One region of the Arthrobacter stackebrandtii genome, then DNA from elsewhere that is predicted to be linked to it. Evidence: predicted binding sites of a transcription regulator. Region 1 holds the regulator's gene; the other holds the start of a gene.

Region 1 (6,173 bases):
CCCGCGCTCGGAAAGGTGGAATTCGGGGAGCCGGCCGTAGAGGACGCCATCGGGGTTGAAAACCTCGCCGTGGCGCAGAAGGTGCACAGTTACTCGGGACATGTTCCCAAGTTTCTCAAAGTTGTTGAACAAGGGGTTAATCCGGACCCGCGAAAAGTTTTTTGAACTCCCGGGAATATTAGATGCAAACGCATGCTTATATCCCGTGAAGGGTTGCTGCACAGGCGATCCTGCAGCTTTGTCACAACTTTCAAGGAGAAGCACATGTCAGCAACAACCATTGAATCCACCGGCCTCGCACAGGGCACCTGGACCCTCGACGCCTCACACAGCACCGTGGGCTTCACCGTCCGCCACGCAGGAATCTCCAAGGTCCGCGGCCAGTTCACCGATGTCGCCGGCGAACTGACACTGGGCGAGACCCTGGCCGACGCCGCCGTGACCGCCACCATCCAGGCTGCCAGCTTCAGCTCGGGCGACGCAGGCCGCGACGGCCACGTCAAGAGTGCCGACTTCTTCGACGTCGAAACCTTCACCACTCTTTCCTTCGCCTCCTCCGCCGTGACCGGCGACGAGGAAGACTTTGAACTGACCGGAGAACTGACTATCCGCGGCATCTCCAAGACCGTCACGTTCAAGGGCGAGTTCAACGGCGTGGCAGTTGACCCCTTCGGCGCCACCCGCGCAGGCTTCGAGGCCAAGACGGTCATCAGCCGCAAGGAATTCGGCCTGACCTGGAACGCAGCACTGGAAGCCGGCGGCGTGCTGGTCTCCGACAAGGTCACCATCACCCTTGACGTTGCCTTTGTGAAGGCCGCATAACCCAGGCCTGCCCACCCTCCGAACCCGGGCACGGCCCGGGGTTTAAGAGGGCTTTAATGCCGGTCCGCTACCATGGCGGACCGGCATTTTCGTGTCCTCGGACGGTGGCCTGCGTCGTTTCTCACAGGACGCTCCCACTACTTTTCGGTGACACGGCACCACTCGACGACTAGGGTTCACACCATGAGCACACCGAATGAGACACCACTTCCCGAACAGGGTGCCGGACAGCCGGCCACGCCTCCCCCACCCGGCTTTGGTTCCCAGCCGGATCCGTCCGTGCCAGGCGGGCAGCCTGCACCGCCCCCGGGCTACCAGCAGCCGGCCCCACAGGCGGGCTACCAGCAGCCTGTCCCCCCGCCCTACCAGGGGCAGCCCTACCCGGGCCAGCCGTACCAGCAGCCGGGGTACCAGCAACAGCCGCCGCCTCCCTACCAGGGCCAGCAGCCGCCGTCGTACCCGGGGCAGCCCGGCTACCAGCAGCAGCCCCCGTACCAGCAGCAGCCGGCCGGCGACTTCTCCGTGGGGATGCCGAAGGACATGCCCAAGTCGTTCCAGGACGTCATGCCGGCCGGCGGGCTGGGCGGGCTCTTCCGCACCGACGGGCTGCCGCAGCTGCTGAAGGTTTCCTACTTCCTGTGGCTGGCGACTGCCGCACTGTGGCTCTTCTTCACATTCTTCGGCTTCATCGGCTCGCTGTTCATGCTGGGCTCGCGCTACTGGCGGGGCGATGCCGTCATGGGCATCATCACCTCGATCATTGCCGCGGCGCTGATTGCCGCAGTTGTTGTGTGCGCCATGAAGCTCAAGGAAGGCAAGCAGTGGGCGCGGATGGCGTTGTCGGCCATTGTGCTGATCGGCTTTGTGCTGATGGCACTGGGCTCCAACGGCGGCAGCCTGCTCGGCGTGGCGGCCGCGGTGCTGATGTGGCTGCCCGAGTCCACGGCGTGGCTCAACGCCCGGGCCAAGGGCCAGGCCTGACGGACCGCTGGCTGTCCCGGCCGGCTGCCCGAACATGTTGCATGGTCGGGTAGTTGGCGCGGGCGGGGTCGCGTAGGGTTTATAGCAAACCCGACGCGGCCCCTTCCCTTTTTAATGCAGCCGCCGACGGCACAGCAGCCCGGGCGGAGCAGCCGCCGGGACCACGGCACGCAAGTGAAAGAGCAGCCATCATGAGCACCCCCGGCGAACAGCCCCAAGAGCGCCCCGCTTCCCGCCCCGGAAGCTATGGCGAGATTGCCCCCGGCGTCCCCCGGTATGGCCAGTACGCCCCGGAAGGCTGGCAGCCGCCGCAGCCGGAGACCCGCGACGCGTCGGGACAGCTGCCCCCGGCCGCCTCCTACCCCGGCTTCAAGGGCGCCCCGCAGGGACCCGACGGCGGCCTGCCGGGTCCGGCGGACCAGCACTTGGCCCCGCCGTCCAAGGTGCTGCTGGCATCGCGGCTGATCCTGGCCGCCGGCATCATGCAGGCGGTCTCCGTGGTGGCGCTGCTGGTGGTGCTGTTTGTTCCGACCATCAAGGCCTCTGTCGTTGACGTGCTGCGCAGCGCCTTCGCGTCCAGCCCCGAGCTGGCAGCCATGTATTCCGACCCCACCATGATGGACACCGTCCTGTTCCTGGCGTTTGTCCTGAGCATCGCCATGACGGCCTGCTACTTCTGGATCTCACGGAATGTGCGCAAGGGGGCCGGCTGGGCCCGCACCACCTCGCTGGTCCTGGCGGCAATTTCCCTGCTGTTCCTGATCCCGCCCAATCCCGTGACCGTCGTCCAGGTGCTGCTGGGGATCATTGCGGTGTACCTGATGTTCCAGGCCCCGGCCGCGGAATTCTTCCGCGCCCGCAAGGACGCCCGGGACGCGCTGAAGCGCTGACGCGCTGACGCCCGCGCGGGGGGCCACTGCCTTCAGGTGCCGCCTACGCGCCCGGGCGGTCCCGCTCCAGGCCCGGCTCCTGCAGCCGCTGCGCGTGGTAGGCCAGGATCTGCAGCTCAGTGGCCATGTCTACCTTGCGCAAGTTGACGTGCTCCGGCACGCTCAGGGCCACGGGGGCAAAGCTGAGGATGCTGTGCACGCCGGCTTCGACCACGCGGTCGCACACTGACTGGGCCACCTGGGCCGGCAGTGCCAGCACCACCATGTTGGCGCGTGTGGATTCCAGCACGGACTCCAGGTTGGCCACGTCGCTGACGCGCAGCCAGCCGATCTCCGTGCCAATAACCATCTGGTCGGCGTCGAGCAGGGCCACCACGTCAAAGCCGCGGGATTCAAATCCGGCGTAGCGGGCCAGGGCTCGGCCCAGGTTTCCGGCACCGACAATGGCAACCCGCCATTCGTGGGTGAGGCCGAGGGCCTGCGCAATCTGCCGGCTCAGGTTGGCCACGTCGTAGCCCACGCCGCGGGTGCCGTAGGAGCCAAGGTGGGAGAGGTCCTTGCGGACGTTGGCGGATCCCACGCCGGCAGATTCGGCCAGGGCGTCCGAGGAGACGTTTTCCACGCCGTCGGCCAGCAGCGCGTTGAGCGTGCGCAGGTACAGGGTCAGGCGCGACACGGTGGCAGGCGGCAGCTGCCTGGCCTGGCCGGCTGGCCGGTCTTCCGGGGTCTGCGCTGGGATCACGGTGTCACTCCACAATTGAAAATGTCAGGCCCAAGCCACTGCCGCACTTCGCAGCGCAGGCAGCATGGAAGCCTGATTCAACTGTAGGACCTGCCCCGCCCCCTGCCAAAAGCTGCGGTTATCCCCCGGTCATGGCGCGACGCAGAACGCTCTCGAGCCGAACAGGATCGATGTGCCAGAAGTCGCGCTGCACGCCGTCGACCAGGACCACCGGGATTTCCTCGCCGAACCGCGCGGTCAGCTCCGCGTCGCCGTCGATTTTCTTCTCTGTCCACGGCAGCCCGAGGTCCCCGGCCACCTTGCCCACCGCGGTGCGGGCGTCGTCGCACAGGTGGCAGCTGGTCTTGGTGATCAATTCCAGCACGGGAACGGTGGCATTGGCAGAGGTGTCCATGCCTACAACCGTACTCAATGCCGGTGGGCCCCGGCACCCGGGTGAAACTTTGCCCACAGTTAATCCCGCGGGCAGGCGGACGCATGAAGGATTGACTAGACTCGTTCCATGCCCGACGTGATCATCAACAGTGCCGAGGCCGCCTCGACCGTTGCACCGCGTCAGGGCGAGGCCGCTTTCTTTGACGTGGACAACACCATGATGAAGGGCGCCAGCCTGTTCCACGTGGCCCGGAAAATGTACCAGAAACGCGCCTTCACGCTGCGTGACGCCGCGGGTTTCGCCTGGAAGCAGGCCAAGTTCATCCTGCGCGGCGAGAACATGTCGGACGTGCACTCCGTGCAGGACTCCGCCCAAAAACTGGCCGCCGGCATCACCGCCGAGTTTGTCCACCAGCTCGGCGAGGAAGTCTACGACGAGATGATCGTCTCCAAGATCTGGCCAGGCACGCGCGCCCTCGCCGAGGAGCACCTGAAGTCCGGCCGGCAGGTGTGGCTGGTGACGGCGACGCCGGTGGAGGTGGCCTCCGTCATTGCCGAGCGCCTGAACCTGACGGGCGCCCTGGGCACCGTGGCGGAGATTGAGGACGGCGTCTACACGGGCCGCATCGTCGGCGAGATCCTGCACGGGCCCGCCAAGGGGCACGCGGTCCGTAAACTTGCCGAGGCTGAGGGCCTGGACCTGGCCGTGTGCTGGGCGTACAGCGACTCCTACAACGACATCCCGCTGCTCACCGCCGTGGGCAACCCCGTGGCCATCAACCCCGACGCCAAGCTGCGCAGGCACGCACGCGAGAACAACTGGCCCATCTACGACTACCGCTCGGGCCGCCGCGCCGCCACCCTGGGGCTCAAGGCCGCCACGGGTGCCGGCGTGGTGTATGGGCTCTGGAAGGGCATCGCCATGGTGCGCAAGCGCTGACCGCAGCGCAGGGCACCGGGGAGGGTCCGCCGTCGGGCATAAAAAACACCCGCCCACCAAAGGTGAACGGGCGCTCTTCGAAGAATAACTTCAAGAAGAAAAGAAGATTTACTTCTTGTTGCGACGCTGGTGACGCGTCTTGCGAAGCTGCTTGCGGTGCTTCTTCTTGGACATCCGCTTGCGGCGCTTCTTAACTACTGAACCCATGAAAGTTCCTCACAAACTGCATAGAACAACCTCGGTTGAGGCCGTAAACGATTAGGTCGACCGATCTCAGGAATCGGTCAAAGCCGAAAATGGATCTTTCCTAGGGTACCGCCTTTACCCTGTATGCGCCGAACCGGAGGTTCCATGCGTCCCTGTGCCATCCACCACGGCCCCGCGCAGATAGCTCTCGACGGCGTTGGCCGGGACGCGGTAGGACCGCCCGAACCGGACGGCCGGCAGTTCCCCGGCATGCACCATGCGGTAGACGGTCATCTTGGACACGCGCATGAGCTCGGCGACTTCCTGCACGGTCAGGAAATTAACGTTGGAGAATTCTTGCTCCTGGGTCATGGCTGTCCTCGATGTTCGATTCACTCGGGAAGGGCCGGCCTCGGCGCGCGGCACCCTCTGCTCCTAAGGATACTGTAGGGGCAGAAGGTGCCCATGTGAAAGTTGTTCTCTAGTGTGACGCGGTCCGGCGGGCGCGCGAGCTGCGGGCCAGGTTGGCCAGCACATCAGCCGTGACGTCCCAGTCCATGCAGGCGTCCGTGACGGACTGGCCGTACACCAGTGCTGCCTGGCCGGCGGCGACCTGGTCCACGTCCAGGTTCTGGGCGCCGCCCACCAGGAAGCTTTCCAGCATCACGCCGGCGATGGTGTGTGCAGAGGCGTCGCCGGCTTCGAGCTGCGCGCCGATTTCCAGGGCGACCTCGGCCTGGCGGTGGTGGCTCTTGCCGGAGTTCGCGTGGCTGGCGTCCACGATCAGGCGAGGGTTGACACTGCCGGCGGCGGCCTTCGCGGAGGCGTCCGCGACGTCGGCGGCCCTGTAGTTCGGGCCCTTGCGGCCACCGCGCAGGATCACGTGGGTGTCCTGGTTTCCGGCCGTGGCAACCAGCGAGGCGCGGCCTTCGCCGTCAATCCCGAGGAACGACTGCGGTGCACTCGCGGCGTTGCAGGCGTCGAGCGCCACCTGGAGGTCCCCGTCGGTGCCGTTCTTGAAGCCGATCGGCATCGACAGGCCGGAGCTGAGCTGGCGGTGGATCTGGCTTTCCGTGGTGCGGGCCCCGATGGCGCCCCAGGAGATCAGGTCGGCCGTGTACTGGGGGCTGATCGGCTCCAGGAATTCGGTGCCGGTGGGCATGCCGAGCTGGGACACCGCCAGCAGGAACTGCCGCGCCATTTCCAGGCCCTTGGCAACGTCGTGGCTGCCGTCGAG
Region 2 (6,173 bases), 2.1 Mb from region 1:
TCGCGGAGGCCTGGGACCGGGTGGGCCTGGTCGTGGGACGCACCGAGGCCGTGGTGGACAGGATCATGTTCGCCGTGGACCCCACCCTTGAAGTGATTGACGAGGCCATCGAATGGGGTGCCCAGCTCCTGATTACCCACCACCCGTTGCTGCTGAAGGGCGTAAACTCCGTTGCGGCGACCACCGGCAAGGGGAGGGCGGTGCACCGGCTCATCGAGGCCGGCTGCGCCCTGCTGACGGTCCACACCAATGGCGACAGCGCCGTGGGCGGCGTCTCGGACGTCCTCGCCGACGTCATCGGCCTGGGCGACGTGGAGCCGCTGGTCCGCACTCCACATGGCCTGGTTGAGGAAGGCATCGGTCGCGTTGGCGTGCTGGCCGGCCCGGAAAAGCTGGGCGACCTCGCAGCCCGCGTGTTCCTGTCCCTTCCCGCCGTGGCCGGCGGAGTCCGCGTGGCCGGGGACAAGGATGCGCTGGTGCGCAAGGTTGCCGTGTGCGGCGGCGCCGGCGACAGCCTGTTTGACGCCGTGCGCGCCAGCGATGCGGACGTGTTTGTGACGGCCGACCTCCGGCATCATCCCGCATCTGAGGCCAGGGACGTGCGCGGGGACGGGCGGCCGTACCTGATCGACCTGTCCCACTTTGCCAGCGAATGGCTGTGGCTGCCGGCCGCAGCCGAGGCGCTGGGGAACGTGCTCGCCGACCAGGGCTTTGCGGCCGAGCTTGCCGTCAGCCAAATCAACACGGATCCCTGGGACTTCATCCTGACACCGGGAACCTAACGATTGCCGGCCTCCCGCCGCTCGCGGGCTCGCGGCGGGTCCCTCGGCCGCTAACGCTTATCGGCCTCCCGCCGCTCGCGGGCTCGCGGCGGGTCCCTCGGCCGCTAAGCTTGGGGGCAACAACCCACTGATCCACACCAGGCATGCAGGAGGACACACATGGCCAAGGCAGCACCGGGCGAGCAACTGCGCTTGCTTGACATTCAGTCTCTGGACGGAAAGTTGCGGGGGCTCGACGTTCAGGCGAAAGCACTGAAGGAAGACCCCCGCCTTCCCGACCTGCACGGGGGAGTGACGGCGGCCAAGAGCGACCAGGTCGTCTTGGACACCGCCGTCGGGGACGCCCAGCGGGCCCTGACCAAGGCCGAAGACGACGTGGCCGCCGTCGTGGCCCGCATTGACCGTGACGAGGCCAAGCTCAACAGCGGCACGGGCCTGTCCAAGGACCTGATGGCGCTGCAGAGCGAGATCGAATCCCTGGGCCGGCGCCGGTCTGAACTTGAAGACACCCAGCTGGAAGCCATGGAGGCCTTCGAGGAAGCCGTGGCGCGGCAGGAGGCCCAGCGGGGGCTCGTGGAGCAGATGCAGTCGGTGCTGGACGAGGTCCTGGATGAAGTCCGCAGCAAGCTGGCCGGGCTGAAGATGGAGCGCGACGCAACACTTGCCGAGCGTGCCGAACTGGCCGCCACCTTCGACCCCGCCCTGTTGGCCATCTACGACCGCACCCTGGCCAAGTACGGCGTGGGCGCAGCCCGGCTGTTCCACGGAAAATCCGAGGGATCCGGCATGGAGCTCAGCGCCGGCGACCTCGTGGAAATCAAGAAGGCCGCTGCCGACACCATCGTGTTCTGCCCCGATTCGGGCGCAATCCTGGTCCGCTCGGAGGAGTGGGGCTGAGCAGCCCCCTCAGCGCCACGGGGCGGCTGCACCACGTGGAAATCTGGGTCGAGGACTATCCGCGGGCCAAGGCCTGCCTGGGCTGGATGCTGGAACAGCTGGGATACCGGCTGGAGTCCGAATGGGCCCACGGCGGCAGTTGGCAGGGTGCGGGGGAGTACATCGTCCTTGAGGCCGGGCCCCACGTTTCAGGCCCGCACCGGCGGCGCAGTGCGGGACTGAACCATCTCGCGTTCGCCGCCGGTCCGGCATCGGCCGTGGACGCCCTCGCGGCGGCCGCAACAAATCGGGGCTGGACGCTCATGTTCCCGGAATTGCATCCCCATGCCGGCGGCGCCGGACATTACGCCGCCTACCTGGAAAATGCCGACGGCTTCGAGGTTGAGCTGGTCGCCGGTGGTGCCAGTGCATAAATGCCGCCGTATGGGACGAATGCCACGGACCACACCACGGCAGTTGTCCCAAACGGCGGCAATTATCAAATAGTGCGGCGCCTGTGCCTGCCGTCAGTCCTCGAGGATGATGTTCAGGGAGTGTGCCTTGCGCGCGGTCCCCGGCACAAGCTCAACTGTCCACTTTTCCGCAGCGGCCTTCGCAAGCTGCGCGGGCGTTTCCGGAGCCTTGCCGCGGCGGACAATCAAATGCCGGGCCAGTTCCCCGCGCGTGTGCTTGGCGAAGTGCGAGACCACCTTGCGGACACCGTCGCGCTCCGTGAAAACGTTGACGGACACCGTGCGGGCCGGGTCGGGAACCCAGGCGGCGGCGTAGCTGCTCGAGCGGCAGTCCACCAGCAGGTGCCCCTCCGCATGCCCAGCCACGGCGGCGGCCAGCTTCGGCTTCCAGTAGCTGGCCAGTTTGCCCAGCCCCGGCAGCCCCACCGACATCGACAGGCGGTACGCGGGAATGCTGTCGGCAAAACCCACGGCACCCCACAGCCCTGAGACAACCACGACGGCGGAATCCGCCTTGCGCCTTTGCGCCGGCGTGAGGCTTTGGTAGCCAAGGGCGTCGAACAGGACGCCGGTGTAGATGCTGTGCGCGGGGGCCGCGGGTTCATGGGCGAGCCGCGTGTTGCGGCTGACCTCGTGGACCAGCGACGCGCCGACGCCCAATTTCGCCAGGGCATCCTCCCTGCCGGAAACGAGGGCCAGGGCCTCCGCCACTTCCTGGCGGGCATCGGTCAGTTCGGGAAAGCTCAGGGCGGCCAGGTCGACCGGGACGCCGGCGCCGGCGGGGGTCTTGCCTTCGGAAGGGGGAAGCAGAATAAGCACCAGATGAGCTTATCGGCTTTGTGACGCGGGCCCACGCGCCCGGGGGTCCCGCTGCGAGCGAAGCGAGTTGCAGGAGGGCGCGGGGATAGACCGGTCTAGTGAAAGGGCTCACTGAACTCGCCGGTAAGGCACATCGGCTGCCAGACTGGATTCGGCTTGAACCAAGGGTGTTTTGAGCTGGAAGAGGATATATCAAGTGGTGCAGCAACTCGTTGACAACAACTCCGACGCCGTCCTGGACTCCTGGATGGAACGTGAAGCCATGGCCGAGGCTATGATCCCGCTCATTGGCCGGCTCTACCGGGACAACAATGTCCTGACCAGCATCCACGGCCGCTCACTCATCAACCAGTCGGTCATCAGCATCCTGAAGGCGCACCGTTTTGCGCGCCAGGTCGATGACGTGGAACTGCCCGTAGAACAAACCCTGCCCATCCTGCAGGTCCTTTCAACAATGCAGCTGGGCGCAGCCTCCCTGGATGTGGCCCGTCTCAACGCAGGCTTCAAGTCCTCCAACGCGGACAGCCTGGAAGCGTACCTGCGCACCGAACTGGCCGACATCGTCAACAAGTACGGCGCCGACGAACGCCACAGCACCGACGTGGTCCTGTACGGTTTCGGCCGCATCGGGCGCCTGCTGGCCCGCATCCTGATCGAACACGAGGGCGGCGGCCACGGCCTGCGCCTGCGCGCCATCGTGGTTCGCAAGGGCGGCCCCAAGGACCTCACCAAGCGTGCCAGCCTGCTGCGCCGCGACTCAGTCCACGGCCCCTTCCACGGCACCATCACCATCGATGAGGACAACAACACGATCCAGGCCAACGGCACGGCCATCCAGGTCATCTACTCGGACAGCCCGGCAACCATCGACTACACCGCCTACGGCATCAGCGACGCCCTCGTCGTGGACAACACCGGCCGCTGGCGGGACGAGGAAGGCCTGTCCCAGCACCTGCAAAGCAAGGGTGTTGCCAAGGTCCTGCTGACGGCCCCCGGCAAGGGCGCCCTGAAGAACGTGGTCCATGGCATCAACCATGCCGTCATCGCCCCGGATGACAAGATCATCACGGCAGCCTCCTGCACCACCAACGCCATTACTCCGGTACTGAAGGTCCTCAACGACCGCTACGGGATCGTCCACGGCCACGTGGAAACCGTCCACTCCTTCACCAACGACCAGAACCTGACGGACAACTTCCACAACGGCGAACGCCGCGGCCGCTCCGCAGCACTGAACATGGTCCTGACCGAAACCGGCGCAGCGAAAGCCGTGGCCAAGGCCCTGCCGGAGCTTGAAGGCAAGCTCTCCGGCAACTCCATCCGAGTCCCCACGCCCAACGTCTCCATGGCCATCCTGAACCTGACCTTGGAAAATGGCACCACCAAGGAAGAGGTCAACACCTACCTGCGCGACATCTCGTTGAACTCCGGCCTGCGCAAGCAGATCGACTTCATCGACTCCCCGGAAGTCGTTTCCAGCGACTTCGTGGGCTCCCGCCGCGCCGGAATCGTAGACGGCCTCGCCACCATCAGCACGGACAAGCACCTGGTCCTGTACGTCTGGTACGACAACGAGTTCGGCTACAGCTGCCAGGTGGTCCGCGTCATGGAGGAAATGGCCGGCGTGCACCCGCGCCAGTTCCCCGCAGTGGAGCACACGGCCACCCTCCGCGGATAGCCCCAGGCACCCAGGGCGGGTGTCCGGCGTCGGACCTTGATGGCCGACGCCGGTCACGCGCCTTCCGCATTCGGCCCGCCGGAGGGCGTCTGCCTTGCGTAAACGCCCCGTCTACTTGGAGTAGACTGGGCAGCTGGATAGGGCAGCTAGGCAACCGCGCGTCACGCAAGTGGCTCGAGGAACGTCCGGGCTCCACAGAACGGGGTGGTGGGTAACGCCCACTCGGGGTGACCCGCAGGAAAGTGCCACAGAAAGTAGACCGCCAGCACGGCTTAGGCCGGAGCGGGTAAGGGTGAAACGGTGGTGTAAGAGACCACCAGTGCCCCAGGTGACTGGGGGAGCTAGGTAAACCCCACCCGGAGCAAGGCCAGACAGGGCATGATTGAGGGCTGTTCGCCCGAGTGCCTGGGTAGGCTGCTAGAGGGCGTCGGCAACGGCGTTCGTAGATGGATGGTTGCCTCTCCGTCGCCGGTAACGGCGGCGGATGACAAAACCCGGCGTATCGGCTGCCCTATCCACATATTTGCCGTCGCGGCGTGGGCCCGACGCACCAAATGCCCACCACACCATTTCTTCTCCCGCACCGCACCAACCTCCCCAACGCCATCGCAGCAATGGCTGGTTTCTCGGCAACGCTGTCGCAATCCGCCGTGGTGGAGGCGCCACCCGGCGGCGGTGATACCGCCCCTGTGGATAACCGGCGGCAGCATTTCGCCGAGGACCCTAAACTTGAACCATCACGATCCGCATGGCCTGGCCGCGCCCGCCAGGCAGCGCAGTTCGGGGATGGGGCGGCAATGGCACAACACGCACGGCAGCGCTACCCGGCGCGCCCGAGACGGCCCGCACCCTCCACCCCGGCGGTACACGGCCCGCGGCGCCCACCCTTTGTGTCCGCCGCCGTGCTGCTCGCGGTGGTTGCGGTGGTCCTGGCCGGCTGGCTGCACACCTCGGGGCGCTGGCCCTTTGAGCCCGACGCCGGACCTCCACCCTCCCTGCGCCCCGCACCTCCCGTGCTGGGCGCGCCCGTGGTCGACGTTGGGCCCGCCACGGCGCTGGCTGTCCTGGAGACGCTGCAGGTCAAGGGAAGGTCGCCGGGGAACAACTACCAGCGCAGTGCCTTCGGTGAGGCCTGGCTGGACGCCGACGCCAATGGCTGCGACACCCGCAACGATATCCTCCGCCGCGATCTGACCGCGACCGCGCTGGCGGACGGCCAGCTGTGCACCGTGGCGGCGGGAACGCTGCAGGAACCGTACACGGGGAAAGAGGTGGCGTTCAAGCGCGGCAGGGACAGCAGCGGCGACGTTCAGATTGACCATGTTGTGGCGCTCGGCAACGCCTGGCAGAGCGGTGCCGCGGCACTGACCGCCCAGCAGCGCCAGAGCCTGGCCAACGATCCGCTGAACCTCCTGGCCGTGGATGGGCAGGCCAACCAGGACAAGTCCGCCAGCGACGCCGCCACCTGGCTGCCGCCCAACAAGGGCTTCCGTTGCCAGTATGTGGCGCGGCAGATTTCCGTGAAGGCCGCGTACCGCCTCTGGG

What was found. The regulator Rex, encoded in region 1, represses fermentation and respiration genes when NADH is low (regulators of the CRP and FNR family bind a similar motif). The targets are predictions, from matches to a motif close to CTTGTGAANNNNTTCACAAG.
Region 2: the regulator Rex is predicted to act here: its motif matches at 3,046-3,065, upstream of JOF48_RS14890 (glyceraldehyde-3-phosphate dehydrogenase).

The regions. Positions count from the first base shown of each region.
Region 1 is NZ_JAGIOI010000001.1:1,364,883-1,371,055, forward strand. It holds gene JOF48_RS05665 (histidine phosphatase family protein) at 1-102, opposite strand, end outside; gene JOF48_RS05670 (YceI family protein) at 265-822, shown strand; gene JOF48_RS05675 (hypothetical protein) at 1,006-1,803, shown strand; gene JOF48_RS05680 (hypothetical protein) at 1,995-2,693, shown strand; gene JOF48_RS05685 (redox-sensing transcriptional repressor Rex) at 2,737-3,435, opposite strand; gene JOF48_RS05690 (glutaredoxin family protein) at 3,554-3,829, opposite strand; gene JOF48_RS05695 (HAD family hydrolase) at 3,938-4,750, shown strand; gene JOF48_RS05700 (30S ribosomal protein bS22) at 4,859-4,957, opposite strand; gene JOF48_RS05705 (helix-turn-helix domain-containing protein) at 5,072-5,308, opposite strand; gene JOF48_RS05710 (3-deoxy-7-phosphoheptulonate synthase) at 5,418-6,173, opposite strand, start outside.
Region 2 is NZ_JAGIOI010000001.1:3,415,067-3,421,239, forward strand. It holds gene JOF48_RS19735 (Nif3-like dinuclear metal center hexameric protein) at 1-782, shown strand, start outside; gene JOF48_RS14875 (zinc ribbon domain-containing protein) at 942-1,679, shown strand; gene JOF48_RS14880 (VOC family protein) at 1,670-2,092, shown strand; gene JOF48_RS14885 (YaaA family protein) at 2,186-2,950, opposite strand; gene JOF48_RS14890 (glyceraldehyde-3-phosphate dehydrogenase) at 3,147-4,628, shown strand; RNA gene rnpB (RNase P RNA component class A) at 4,767-5,146, shown strand; gene JOF48_RS14900 (HNH endonuclease family protein) at 5,426-6,173, shown strand, end outside.